Dyadobacter pollutisoli: one gene and its partner. The protein of the gene in region 1 interacts with the protein of each later gene in a pairwise test. Links are inferred from orthologs where the notes say so. Each region holds a gene or a part of one and is shown in the gene's direction. Other genes may lie near its edges. The genes, in order: rlmB and tsaE.

Evidence for each region.
Region 2: the proteins of rlmB (region 1) and tsaE interact in binary tests that used the Escherichia coli proteins (3 or more experiments, as listed by UniProt). The link is inferred for Dyadobacter pollutisoli from one-to-one orthologs.

The regions. Positions count from the first base shown.
Region 1 is NZ_CP112998.1:4,302,544-4,309,338, forward strand. What follows is about bases 1,440-4,439. They hold rlmB (23S rRNA (guanosine(2251)-2'-O)-methyltransferase RlmB), read left to right. Parts: upstream 1,440-2,552; coding sequence 2,553-3,326; downstream 3,327-4,439. Other genes in these bases: ON006_RS17605 (GWxTD domain-containing protein), read left to right, coding at 1,440-2,577; ON006_RS17615 (LPD3 domain-containing protein), read right to left, coding at 3,420-3,806; mnmA (tRNA 2-thiouridine(34) synthase MnmA), read right to left, coding at 3,905-4,439. In the rest of the region: ON006_RS17595 (DNA alkylation repair protein), read right to left, coding at 1-279; ON006_RS17600 (SDR family oxidoreductase), read left to right, coding at 328-1,218; more of ON006_RS17605, read left to right, coding at 1,369-1,439; more of mnmA, read right to left, coding at 4,440-5,008; ON006_RS17625 (hypothetical protein), read right to left, coding at 5,139-6,182; mobA (molybdenum cofactor guanylyltransferase), read left to right, coding at 6,244-6,795. UniProt on the Escherichia coli protein: Specifically methylates the ribose of guanosine 2251 in 23S rRNA.
Region 2 is NZ_CP112998.1:4,577,977-4,584,571, reverse strand. Bases 1,404-4,203 are described here. They hold tsaE (tRNA (adenosine(37)-N6)-threonylcarbamoyltransferase complex ATPase subunit type 1 TsaE), read left to right. Parts: upstream 1,404-2,487; coding sequence 2,488-2,919; downstream 2,920-4,203. Other genes in these bases: ON006_RS18765 (alanine dehydrogenase), read left to right, coding at 2,970-4,196; ON006_RS18775 (Gfo/Idh/MocA family protein), read left to right, coding at 1,404-2,356. Outside these bases: ON006_RS18780 (heparinase II/III domain-containing protein), read right to left, coding at 1-921; more of ON006_RS18775, read left to right, coding at 1,073-1,403; ON006_RS18760 (hypothetical protein), read left to right, coding at 4,335-4,739; ON006_RS18755 (hypothetical protein), read left to right, coding at 4,896-5,330; ON006_RS18750 (ABC transporter ATP-binding protein), read left to right, coding at 5,491-6,405; ON006_RS18745 (ABC transporter permease), read left to right, coding at 6,436-6,595. UniProt on the Escherichia coli protein: Required for the formation of a threonylcarbamoyl group on adenosine at position 37 (t(6)A37) in tRNAs that read codons beginning with adenine.

The DNA.
Region 1 (6,795 bases):
TTCCGGAGTAAGCAATGAAGGCTTTGTCATCAATCCCGCCAGGTACATCGCATCCGAATTACCGGTTTTGTACAGTTCGAGCGCTAACTGGTGGTTGTTTTTGTGCTTTTTCAAAATTGGCTTCATATCCCCGATCTTAACGCCATACATGGGTTCCTGACCACCATGATTCCGAAAAGTTTTCAAGGTTTGCTCGCTTCCCAGCGCTGCCAACTGGTTCATGATTTCCTTAACCTGGCCCATGTTTCCTTTTTTTATTTTATTGTCAAAATATAACATTTTTAGATAAAACTTTACCTTTAACCACATCCTTAATATTCAAATCTGATGACTTATACGGAAGGAATGCTCCGCGACGGGGCTCTGAATAATAAAACGATCATTGTAACAGGAGGCGGTACGGGATTAGGAAAATCTATGGCAGCTTATTTTCTTAAACTAGGGGCCAATATCGTCCTGTGCAGCCGCCGCCTCGAAGTGTTGGAAGCGACCGCCCGCGAACTCGAAGTGACTGTTGGCGGAAATGTGCTATGCGTGGCATGTGACGTAAGAAAACCGGAGCAAATCGAAAATGTCATCGCTGGTACCATTGAAAAATTCGGACGTATAGATGGCCTGGTGAACAATTCGGCGGGAAATTTCATAAGCCCTACCGAAAGACTATCCTACAAAGCTGTGGATGTGGTGGTGGACATTGTGCTCCGCGGAACTTACTATTTTACGCTGGCTGTTGGCAAATACTGGATTGAAAACAATATCAAAGGTACGGTTCTCAACATCTCCACCACCTATGCGTGGACGGGCTCTGGCTGGGTAGTACCTTCCGCTATGGCCAAAGCGGGCGTGCTGGCCATGACAAAATCGCTCGCTTTTGAGTGGGCAGACCATGGCATACGCCTCAATGCCATTGCTCCAGGGCCATTCCCTACCAAAGGGGCATGGGAGCGGCTTTTTCCGGAAGAACTATCCAAAAAGTTCTCTTTTGAGAGCCGAATCCCGTTGGAGCGGGTGGGTGATCATCAGGAACTGGCTAACCTAGCGGCCTACTTAATGTCAGATTTTTCGGCGTACATGACCGGCGAAGTGATTACACTGGACGGAGGCGAAGTACTGGCGGCCGGGCAGTTCAATTTCCTGAAAGAAGTAACTGACGATCAGTGGGATTCCATTGAAGAACAGATCAAAACCGCCAACCGGAACAGTAAGAAATCAGAATAAAAATTTTCTTACCGTTTTATTGGGTAATTTTGCCCGTTCGTTCGTTATTTGACAAATGATGAAAACATGTACATGAGAACTACTTTAAGCTTTTACGTCTATATTTTATCGGTGTTGGTGATCGCAGGCTGCGCGTCTTCCAATAAGTCAATGAAGCAACTGCCGGAAGCGCAGGTAAGGCCATCGGAGCAGCAATCTGCACCGATTAACGAGGAACTTTCACTGATTGCCATTCAAAGCAAGTATTTGTTAAAGGACACTACCCAAACGAAAGTTTACCTTTATGTGGATGCTTTCAAAGGTAAAAACCCGATATCGGTTGCCGAATTCACCAAAATCTACAACCTGAACTACGTCATTTATTCAGACTACGGAACGAGGGACAGGCTTGGTTACGGAAATGTCAAACTCGATTCATCCAATGTGTCAAGGGTTGGGGATAAGATCGTCATCGCATACGACATTAAAAGCCCCAACAAAGACTACGGGGTTCTTTTAAGTGAAATCAGTCAGACTGGGACATTGAAAAAAGTATTGAATGACCTCACAATCAAATTCAAAAAACTTTCAGTAAGCCAGACATACGGGCTTTACACCGCTACAAGTGCACAGCCTTTGCAGCGTCATTATGTGAATGCCAACGAAGCGTTCACCCTGAGAAAAGTTGGCGAAGGAAGTGATCAGCTTCATGTATTTTATTACAACCATGATTTTGAGGCAGCAGGTTCACCCATGAACGTTGCGCCAAAAACGATCAGCAAGTCCCTGGAAGTGGATAGCTCATTCACAATTAACACCAACGAGCCGCTTCATTTTGACAAAGAAGGACTTTATAATGTATTCGCTGATACTACTCAGTCGGAAGGATTGGGCATACTGGTTGTAAATGAGCGCTTTCCAAAAGTGACGCGACCACAGCTTTTGCTGGGCCCGCTGCTTTACATGAGTACTAATAACGAGATCAACGAAATTAAAAAGGCAGAGGACTATAAAAAGGCATTGGACAAATACTGGCTCACGCTGATGAATGGCAATGCGCCTTTGGCCCAGCAGTCGATCCGTTCATTTTATAGCCGCGTAGAAGAAGCCAATCAACTTTTTACAACCTATAAAGAAGGTTGGAAAACGGATAAGGGCATGATATATATCGTGTTAGGCCCTCCGGACAAAGTGCAGCGCAGCAAAGATCGCGAGGTTTGGACCTACGATCAGCGAGGTAATGCGCAGAATGTAAATTTTACTTTTAATCGAAGAAACAATCAATTTGTGGATGATCATTATGAACTGGTTCGCTATGCCGAATACCAGCCGATTTGGTATCCAGTAGTAGAAGCATGGAGAAACGGAAGTATACGGTAAGAAAACCCGCCCCAAGACAGTCCCAGGCCGACATGGTTTTTGGTACGCAGTCTGTACTCGAAACAATGCGTTCGGGCAAAGAAATAGAACGACTATTCATTCAGAGAGAGTTTGGTCTTTCAGAAATTGAAAAACTGGCCAAAGAACTTGACATTCCTTTCCAGCGGGTACCGGTTGAAAAACTGAACCGGGTAACTCGCAAGAACCACCAGGGAGTGATTGCATTTGTGTCACCTATTCAATACATGCCATTGCACAACGTGCTTACGCAGGTATTTGAAGAAGGAAAAACGCCATTATTGCTGCTTCTGGACAGGATTACCGATGTACGCAACTTTGGAGCCATCGCCAGGACGGCAGAATGTGCAGGCGTTCAAGCATTGATCGTTCCTACCAAAGGTGGGGCCCAGATCAATGCGGATGCTATGAAGACTTCTTCAGGTGCATTGAACTTCCTGCCTGTTTGCCGTGAGCCAAACTTGTACGAGACATTGCTTTATCTACGAAACAGCGGTCTACAAATCATCGCTTGTACAGAAAAAACAGAGAAATCACTTTACGAGATAGACTTTTCAATTCCCACGGTGATCATCATGGGCTCGGAAGAAGATGGGATTTCACAGGAATTCATTCACCTGGCTGATAGCGGTGCGAAAATTCCGCTGAGTGGTCAGGTTGAATCCCTCAATGTGTCCGTAGCGAGCTCGATCGTACTTTATGAGGCTGTTAGGCAGCGATTAAAAATCTGATATTAAGGATTTTTATTAAAGAAATTGTTTATATTTGCATAACACCTGAACCGGCATTGGATTGCAACTCCTCTAAGCACGTCGGGTGTTTTTTTATTTGGGGGTCTCCCAATGCAGTTTTTCAGTAATCGAATAGAGGAAATACTGTTTTTGGACAGTTACCTGAATATTAAAATAGGCGGTTTCCCCGCCTATTTTCGTTTCGAAATAATGATACCCCAAGACGTGGGATTTTGGATGCGTCTGATAATCTGTAAAACCAAGATGCAAGGCATTGGCCAATGCCTCTTCCAGCCCATCAATGAGTAAATTGATCTTGTCGACATATAGGCAGAATGGCTGGTTAATGCATTCCTTAACGCCAACCATGCTAAACCTAATCTCTGCTCCAAGCTCCTTACGGTATATACCGACACCTTTCGCAACCAAATCCTCCCTTAAACGTTCCTTGGCTATTCGGCGCAAGAGATTCAAATCCATCTGTAAGTTCAGTTGTTAATGAAACAATACAGAGGAACTATTGAGTTAGGTTAACAATGCCTAGCGTTGAATTACAAGCTTAGCGTAATGTCTTATGACTACTGGCGGAAGCTTTTCATAATCCAGCCGCCGCCGACTACATCATCTCCTTCATAAAACACAGCAGCCTGTCCCGGTGCGATACCATTGACGCCGTCGTGGAATTTGGCTACTATTCTATCCGGCTCGGTTTGTTCGATCAATGCTGGCGTCCCATCGTGTTTGTAACGTACTTTCGTTACCGTTTCGAGGGGTTTTTCCAGTGATGCATATTTTTGCAGGTTCAATTTGCCGACGTGCATTCCATCGCGGAACAAGTCCGGCAAGTCTCCGAGAACTACTTCATTCGTTTCTTTTCTGATCTCAGTTACAAAAGCGGGTTTGCCCAAAGCAATTCCCAAACCTTTACGCTGACCTACTGTATAAAATGGGTATCCCTCGTGTTTGCCAACAATGGTACCATCTTCAAAAACGAAATTCCCGCCTGCTACCTCTGCTTCCAGCCCTGGAATACGTCTTTTAAGGAATCCACGGTAGTCATTATCAGGCACAAAGCATATTTCATAGCTTTCCGATTTGTTTACAAGATCGATAAAGCCTCTTTGACGCGCCATATCACGGATTTCGGATTTGTGCAGGTAACCCAAAGGCAGCTTGGTACGGGCCAGGCTTTCCTGAGAAACGCCCCAAAGCACATAACTTTGATCTTTCCAGCTGTCAATGCCTTTGGAAACATAATGGCGGCCGTTGCTAAACTGCATATTGGCGTAATGTCCGGTCGCGATGAATTCGCAATCCAGGCGGTCAGCACGTTTTAACAGCGCGTCCCATTTAATGTGCGTATTGCACAAAACGCAAGGATTTGGCGTGCGGCCTTCGAGGTATTCGCCTGTAAAGTGATCGATTACGTAATCGCCAAACTCTGCACGAATATCCAGAATGTAATGTGGGAAGCCTAGTTCGACGGCAATATTGCGGGCGTCATTGATGGAATCGAGTGAACAGCAGCCGGTTTCTTTTTTGGTACCGCCGCTGCTGGCGTAATCCCAGGTTTTCATGGTCATTCCGATGACCTCGTAACCTTGTTCGTGTAACATAACAGCTGCGAGCGAGCTGTCGATGCCGCCACTCATGGCGACTAAAATGCGTCCGTGTTTACTCATTGCGGTAATCAGCGAAGGTTGAATGCCTTCCGATTTTATTTAAGTTGAAAATCCTGAACAGCAAACATTGACCGTCAGGTTCCGCAAAGGTAGTTAATTATCGCCACTATCACCTTAAAGTACAACAACGCTAAGCATTCACCTGCCTGATCACATTCTTGATATTAAGCTCAATAATGTCTGTCATGCTCTCACATTTATGGTAATGCGGATCGGCGTAATGTTTGAAAAGCCCTTCGCGCAGCTGGTGAATGTTGTCAACAGTTGAAATTTTATCCTTGATAGAAACATCTCTCAACTCTTTTAAACGGTACCTTTCACTTCTTGCCTGGTACATAATAGACGACTGCTCTTCCTGCTGATATTGCAACACCGTTTTGTCCGTCAGGTACTCCATGGCCAGCTCTACGTACGGCCTATTTTCCTTGAAAAATTGTGGCATATACACTTTTATGTTGCCTTCATAGAACTGCTGATCAAAATCAATGGCTCTGAGCCGAAATTGAAAATCATCAAAATCAGGTGTGATCTGCATGACGAAATTGTACGACCGCATATCGCCGAGTAATGTGATCATGCACCGCTCATTGAATTTAACAAACTCTTTTGCAATACGGATCGGATTGTAATCAGTGTGGCGCAAACGCGATCTCGCGAATTCGTCGCCCGGTATCCCTGCTATATGTTCCTCAATGAGTGTTTCTCCATCCACCAGGTAATTGACCTGGTTCGGGGAAAAAATTTCTTCCAGTTCCAGGCCATAAATTCGTGAAGCATCAGCCTTTTTGACATAGAAATAATCATAAATATCATTGAGCCGGTTCACTATCTTGATCCGGAATGGATTGGAATTTCCAAACTTGCAGTAGTCAATACGGTCAATATATTTGTGCTCAACGATCCGAAGGTTACCTGATGCTTTCAACATTGCATAGGCTTTTTTCAGGCCGGAATGCAGCCGATCTATTTCATGGGGCGGGTATAGCGGGCTTTCCCAAAGCGTATCCTTCCCGTTTTTGTCAATCACCGGAAAAGACTCGTAGAAATTGAGCAGATCATGATAACCTACCGGAAGTCGCGCATCCCGCTGGTAAAAACGCAGGTATTTCCGCAACTCCGAGCTGACCGGATAAATAGGTTTCTTTTTTAAAATTTTGACATCCCCCTGTTCCATAAAAGGAAGTTACGCATATTTGGTTTATAGTAGAAAACGGGCGGGCATAAACCTAAAAACAATGGACATGTACGGACTTGTGATTTGTGGAGGCAACAGTGCCCGCATGGGTACCGATAAAAGCACGCTTGTTTATTACGACAAGCCCCAGCACGATCATCTGTACGATCAGCTTTCATTGTTTTGTAAAAAAGTGATCATTTCGTGCAACCAGGAACAATTTGTTTCATTGGAAACTTCGAATGAAAAAATGCCTGATCTCGCTCAATACTCTGGCCACGGGCCTATTTCGGGTATACTGACAGCATTTGACACATTCCCGGAACATGATTTTCTGGTGGCTGGATGCGACTATCCGTTCCTCAGCAAAGACGAACTGAAGTTATTTTTGGCAAAAACTACAAGAGATTCCCGCGCCGCTGCCTTTTATAATCAGGATAACAAATATGAGCCTTTGCTAGCGTGGTATTCCAAAGATGCAGGACCGCTATTAAAGGAGCATTTTAACCGGAATGAATTTTCCCTGCAGCATTTTTTGAAAAAATATGGTGCGGAAAAATATTTACCAAAGCCCGAAAGGGTTGTCACAAGCGTAGACACGCCCGAAGAATTC
Region 2 (6,595 bases), 280 kb from region 1 along the record:
TTTGTATACATTAACCTTGCCATTCGTCGCTTTTTCCAGAATTTCAAGACAGTCGTAAGCACTGGCCCCTGCTGCGAACCAGTAACTGGGACCTTCGTCGCAGCCGCCATCATCGCCCAGGCTGTTGAAATAGGAATCAAGGAATACCATATAATTGTAGGCGTAGTCGATTCTTTTCTTGCTATCCTGTTCCAATAAAAGATCCGCAATGAGCAGGTTGGAAACGATCCACGGATTCCAGTTGTTGACAGGGCTCGTCTTGCTCAGGTATCCGTATCGGTTGGTTTGTTTGATGGGTTCGAAAACCTTTCTAGTAGTTTCCTGATAAATCCTGCGGCGAATGAGTGGGGAAATCTTGTCGAGCTGTTCGCCAATAAAATAGTCCGTCAATGCGAGTACGCCGGCGGTTTCAGCTGTAAACAGATCTACCGTGGGATCTTCTGCGTCGGGCAGGCCATTCTTTGCTTTTTGAACGCCCAAATGCGCCGGTACGCCCCAATAAGTTTCCTCACAAATCGCCCAGACCAGATTGACGATTGCTTCGGTGAACCTGCCTTTTCCTTCGATACTTTCAGCCAAAATCAGGCTCATCAGCTGGTTTCTTCGCCCAAAAGAGGCGGTACTGTGCCTTTCTCGGTCACCGCTACGGACGTAATCAAGCAGCAACGAAGCCGTAACGGCGGGTATCGGCTTAGCCAGCGCCTCTTCGCCGCTCTGAATGATAGCGTCCAAGTCTTTTTGATCGACCTGCTTTTTCCATTCTTCGGGCGTTTTGGGGTAGGGTGCCCAGTTTTCCCTTGGGACCAAAGCCTGCGCGATGGTTTCCGGAGAATACTGTTTGGACAAAATATTACGCTGTGTGACCTGAGCAGCAGCACTGCCGATGAAAATGACGGACAGAAACAGTGAAATTCGTAGCATATTTTAAGTGTTTAGGAGCATTTAAAATCACCAGCTTACAAGGTTTGCATGGTAATTAGAAACGAGAATGCAGATATACGATCTAATTCAGTAGAAACATGAGTTTTCATCTTTTTTGTTAAAATTTTGTTGGACTTTTCTTTCAAATTATATGAATGTTGAACGTATGCAACGTCGGGATTTCCTGAAAGCAGGAGCGGTCGTTTCTTCTTTTATGATTGTTCCAAGGCATGTTTTGGGTAAAGGTTATACTGCGCCGAGTGACAAGGTTGCTCTGGGTTTTATCGGATGCGGCCGTCAGAGCAGCGGGTTGCGCAATCGTTTCCTGGATACTATGGAAACCCAGATCGTAGCTGCTTCGGATGTATATGCCGTCAAACTGGACTCATTTTTGAATGTCACAAACAAATGGTATGCCGAAAAGCTGGGCCAAAATAATTATAAATCCGCAGTAGGGATCACTGATTTCCGCGAGCTGCTTTCGCGAAAAGACATTGATGCCGTCGTAATCGCATCGCCCGATCACTGGCATGCTGCGATGGCAGTTAGAGCGGCGCAGGCGGGTAAAGACATTTACTGCGAAAAGCCGTTATCGCTGACCGTAAAGGAAGGACGAGCAATGGTGGATGCTACCCGGAAAAATAATCGCGTTTTTCAGACGGGAAGTATGCAGCGTTCATCCAAAGAATTCACACAGGCTGTGCAGCTGGTACGTAGCGGTGCTATTGGTAAGATTCAAAAAGTATATGTGAATGTGGGTGGGCCACCGAAAGTATGGGACTTGCAGCAGGAAGCTGCTCCTTCCGGGTTAAACTGGGATATGTGGATGGGACCTAATGTCACGAGCCGGCCCTATAACAATGTGCTGGCACCAGCTATGGATGCCACATTCTGGCCAAAGTGGCGCGATTATACGGAGTTTGGCGGGGGCGGAATGACTGACTGGGGTGCACATATGTTCGATATCGCCCAGTGGGGCCTGGGTATGGACAGCAGCGGCCCAACGGAACTCATTTATTCGGAACCGGGGAAGGGATTGGTTTACAAATATGCCAACGGCGTAGAGGTCATTCACCGGCCGATGGAAGGGAAACCGCATTGCCATTTTGTGGGATCAGATGGAGAAGTTTTTGTGGCACGAGGCGAGTTGCGTACCACTCCCGAACCATTGAAAGACAAGGTTTTTCAGGAAGGGGATTATAAGGTGTATGTCAGTACGAATCATTATAAAGATTTTTTAAACGCGATAAAGACAAGGAAACCGCCCATTTGTGATGTGGAAACAGGGCATCGGACGGCGTCGGTTTGCAATATTGGTAACATTACCTACCAGTTGCAGCGCTCACTCAAATGGGACGCGGAGAAGGAGAAATTTGACGATAAAGAGGCAAATAAACTGCTCGGTCGCGAGATGCGTAAAGAATGGAAAGTGTAGTGCGCTGATTCACTGATCGATAGAAACCGGGAGCTTCATACAGGCTTCCGGTTTTATTTTTTAACGCCGGGACAGGGAGAGCGAATGGATAAAATTGCAGTGAGTTTTTCCAAATTGTGTATTTTTGTAACATGATCGCAGAGCCTACCACCATACATTTTAAAGAGCTGGATGAGCTGCAAGCGGTTTCGTCTCAACTGCTCCAAATTGGTAAAGACAGGCCGGTTTGGTTGTTTGAAGGGCACATGGGGGCCGGGAAAACAACACTGATCAAAGCGCTTTGCCGACATTTGGGCGTCACAACCCATGTTCAGAGTCCCACTTTTTCGCTGGTCAATGAGTATGAATCGGATAGAGAAGTAATCTATCACTTTGATTTTTACAGGATTAAGGATGAGGCCGAAGCGCTGGATATGGGAGTGGAAGAATATTTTGATTCAGGTAGCTTTTGTTTTGTGGAGTGGCCGGGAAAAATTGAGTCCTTGTGGCCAATGCAGTATTTGATGCTGCATTTATCGGCCGACGAAAGTGGTATGAGAATATTAGAAGTAAAAAAGGTATAAGAGGTTACTGGCAGTTAATTACGTTTTCACTTTCATTTTTTTGCTATTCCATGGCGCAACCTCAGATTACCGGTTTCGAAGAGCTGGCCAAGCAATCGGTACTATATCCGCAAGAATCGTTACTGGCTGTTAAAAAAGATCAAAATTCGTTGCATATAGGCTTGCCGAGGGAGGTTTCTTTGCAGGAAAACCGCATTGCCCTCACCCCGGACGCGGTAGGTATCCTGGTCAGGAACGGGCATGAGGTATGGGTGGAAAAGGATGCGGGAAAAGGCTCTAACCTTTCTGATCATGAATACAGCGAGGCGGGTGCAAAAATAGTCCAGAGTGCCAAGGAGGTTTATCAGGCCAATTTAATTCTCAAAGTGGAACCGCTGGTCGAAGAGGAATTTAGCTACATTAAGTCTGGTACGACCCTGATCTCGGCATTGAATTTGCCAGCATTGGAAAAGCAATATTTTGAAAAACTGAATGAGCATAAAATTACTGGTATAGGTTACGAGCTGATCGAGGACAAGGTAGGAGGAAAGCCCATTATTAGGGCTATGGGCGAAATCGCCGGGAGTACCGTGTTATTGATCGCCGCCGAATATTTGTCGACACCCAATGGCGGACGAGGCATTATCCTCGGAGGGATCACCGGTGTACCGCCAACGAAAATCGTCATTCTCGGTGCTGGTACTGTTGCGGAGTACGCAACCCGCGCGGCAATCAGCGTCGGTGCTGACATTAAAGTTTTTGACAAACATATTTACCGTTTGCAGAGGCTTAAATATTCGATCGGGCAGAATTTATATACTTCTATTATCGATTCCGACACATTGGCCGAGGCTATTGCAAGGGCTGACGTGGTCATAGGCACGATGCGTGCCGAAAACGGGATCAGTCCATTGGTGGTAACGCGTGAAATGGTGTCAAAAATGAAGCCGGGTTCTGTGATCATTGATGTAAGTATCGATCAGGGAGGATCGTTTGAAACTTCGAGGATGACTTCCCACAAGAACCCGACATTCAAATACAATGATGTGATCCACTATTGTGTTCCCAACATTCCTTCGAGGGTTGCGCACACGGCCAGTACTGCCCTGAGCAATGTATTTTTGCCGTTTTTATTACAAACAGGAACAATTGGAGGTATTGAGGAAATGATTTACGCGAATCGGTGGTTTATGAAGGGAGTGTATTGTCACAAAGGCACGCTCACCAATTCGCACATCGCACGTAGCTTTAATATGCGGTACAAGGATCTGACGTTGCTGCTTGCGGCGAGAATGTGATTGGGGCAGTCGGCTATCGGCTATCGGCAGTCGGCTTTTTTGCGATACTGAACGCCGATCATTGATTGACTATCATTGATATTTTGACCAAAAAACTAAAATAAATAGCCGATGGCTGACTGCCGAAGGCCGAAGTATATGATTAATAATAGTAATGAAAATACCTTGATGGATGATGCCAATTCTCCGGAATTGAATCAAAAGCTGATGGGTTACATATCGCAGGATTTTATCAAAGTTGCTGACCAGCTGAAAGAAGCGTCGTACCAGATCAGAAAAAGGGGATTTTCAGAAAACCCGATTTTTGTCGTGACTAATAACGACCTGGAACTTGGTGCGATGCTGATTGATAGGACGGAATTGACGAACCTTTATTCTTATCGGGCATCTTATATGCAGGAGTTTGTGGACCGCAAGCTCATTGGTGAAGAATCGGTTTTGTTATTCACCGAGAACTACAAAAATCCGGACGAATTCTGCTGCCTTTTTGCGCTGCTGGGCGATTTCTCGGGGTTTGTATTTGTCCCATATCCAGAGGATTAATCGGCCGAAAGAGCATAATTTCCCAGACTAAAAAGGGGAGGAGAACCGATTAATAAACAAATCGGGCAGGAGGGAGAAAATTTGACGTCTGAATCAAAAAATTATTTTTAGATTTATCAAATAAATAATTGACTTTCAGCTTAAACATCCCTCTTTATGGAATCAAAACTACTTCTTGAAAAAGAACTGGAACCCATTTTTCTTCAAAAGTTTCCCCCCTTCTCTGAGGAAGTGAAGGAGTTTTTAGTGAAGTACGGCCCATACATTATGCTGTTCTTTTCTGTCCTTGGTATTTTTGCCTTGCTTACCGCATTCGGTTTGGGTGGAGCGATCTTTGGAATGGGCGGAGCTGCTGCGGGCCTGGGAGCTACTTTTTACGTGGGCGTTGCCCTGGGTGTGATCACATTGATCATGTACCTGATGGCCTTCACTCCATTGAAAGCACGTAAGAGAGCTGGCTGGAACCTGTTGTATTATGCAGTACTGGTCGGCTTGGTAAGTAACCTGATCCAATTTCAAATCGTGGGTTTCATTATCAGCGGTCTGATCGGCTTTTGGGTTTTGTTCCAGATTCGGGAAAAATACATCTAGGAGACATTCCTACATTAGTTTTATTGAAAAAAGCGAGCGGATATCCGCCCGCTTTTTATTTTTACCATTAATCCGTCAAATTACGCTTTCATACTTGTAACTTTAATCGAGCCGCTTATACTTTGCATATTTGGTGCATATTCACCGATCCTTCATCCCTATGAATATTATAGAAGTCCGGAATGTTACAAAAGAGTATTCCAACCACATTGCCCTCGACGATGTAAGTATTTCAATTCCCAAAGGCAGTATTTTCGGTTTGCTAGGCCCAAACGGTGCCGGAAAAACCTCACTCATCAGGATCATCAACCAGATCACCGGGCCAGACAAAGGAGAGATTTTGTTTGACGGCCAGCTTTTGAATTCCAGTCACATTTCCAGGATCGGCTATTTGCCGGAGGAAAGGGGGCTTTATAAAAAAATGAAAGTGGGGGAGCAGTTGCTATATCTCGCCCAGCTCAAAGGATTGTCCCAAAAAGAGGCGATGGATAAACTGAAAACCTGGTTTGTCAAATTTGACATTAAAACCTGGTGGGACAAAAGTGTGTCCGATCTTTCGAAAGGAATGCAGCAAAAGGTCCAGTTTGTGTCCACCGTGCTTCACGAGCCCGACCTGATCATTCTCGACGAACCGTTTTCAGGATTTGACCCTATCAATGCCAATCTGATCCGCGATGAGATCCTGGAATTGAAGCAAAAGGGCAGTACTATCATATTTTCGACCCACAGGATGGAAACCGTGGAGGAGCTTTGCGATAACATTGCATTGATTCATAAAGCCAAAAAAGTGCTCGATGGTCCCAAAAAGCTGATCAAGGAACAATTCAAGACGCATACTTATTTTGTCGAATACAAGGGACATATCGACGAACTTGACCCGATTTATGGTATTCTGGAAGAAAAGGAGCTGGAAGACGGGTACTATCGCGCCAATATCCATCTCGGAGAAGGTGCCAGTCCCAATGCGCTGCTGCTGAACCTGGTTTCCAAAGTAGAAATCAGGGCTTTCGGGGAGAACATTCCTAGTATGAGTGACATTTTTATGCGTTCAGTCAATGAGGTTCCAGAAGCGTAAGGGACGTTCCAACATTTAAATTTCTTTAAAATGCGTAATATATTTTTGGTGATCAAAAGAGAATACATGGTCAGGGTCAAGAAAAAATCCTTTCTGATCATGACTTTGCTCGCGCCTTTGTTATTTGTCGGATTTTATGCCGCGGTGATCTGGGTGGCATTGGGCTCTGTGGATGCAAAAACGGTGCAGG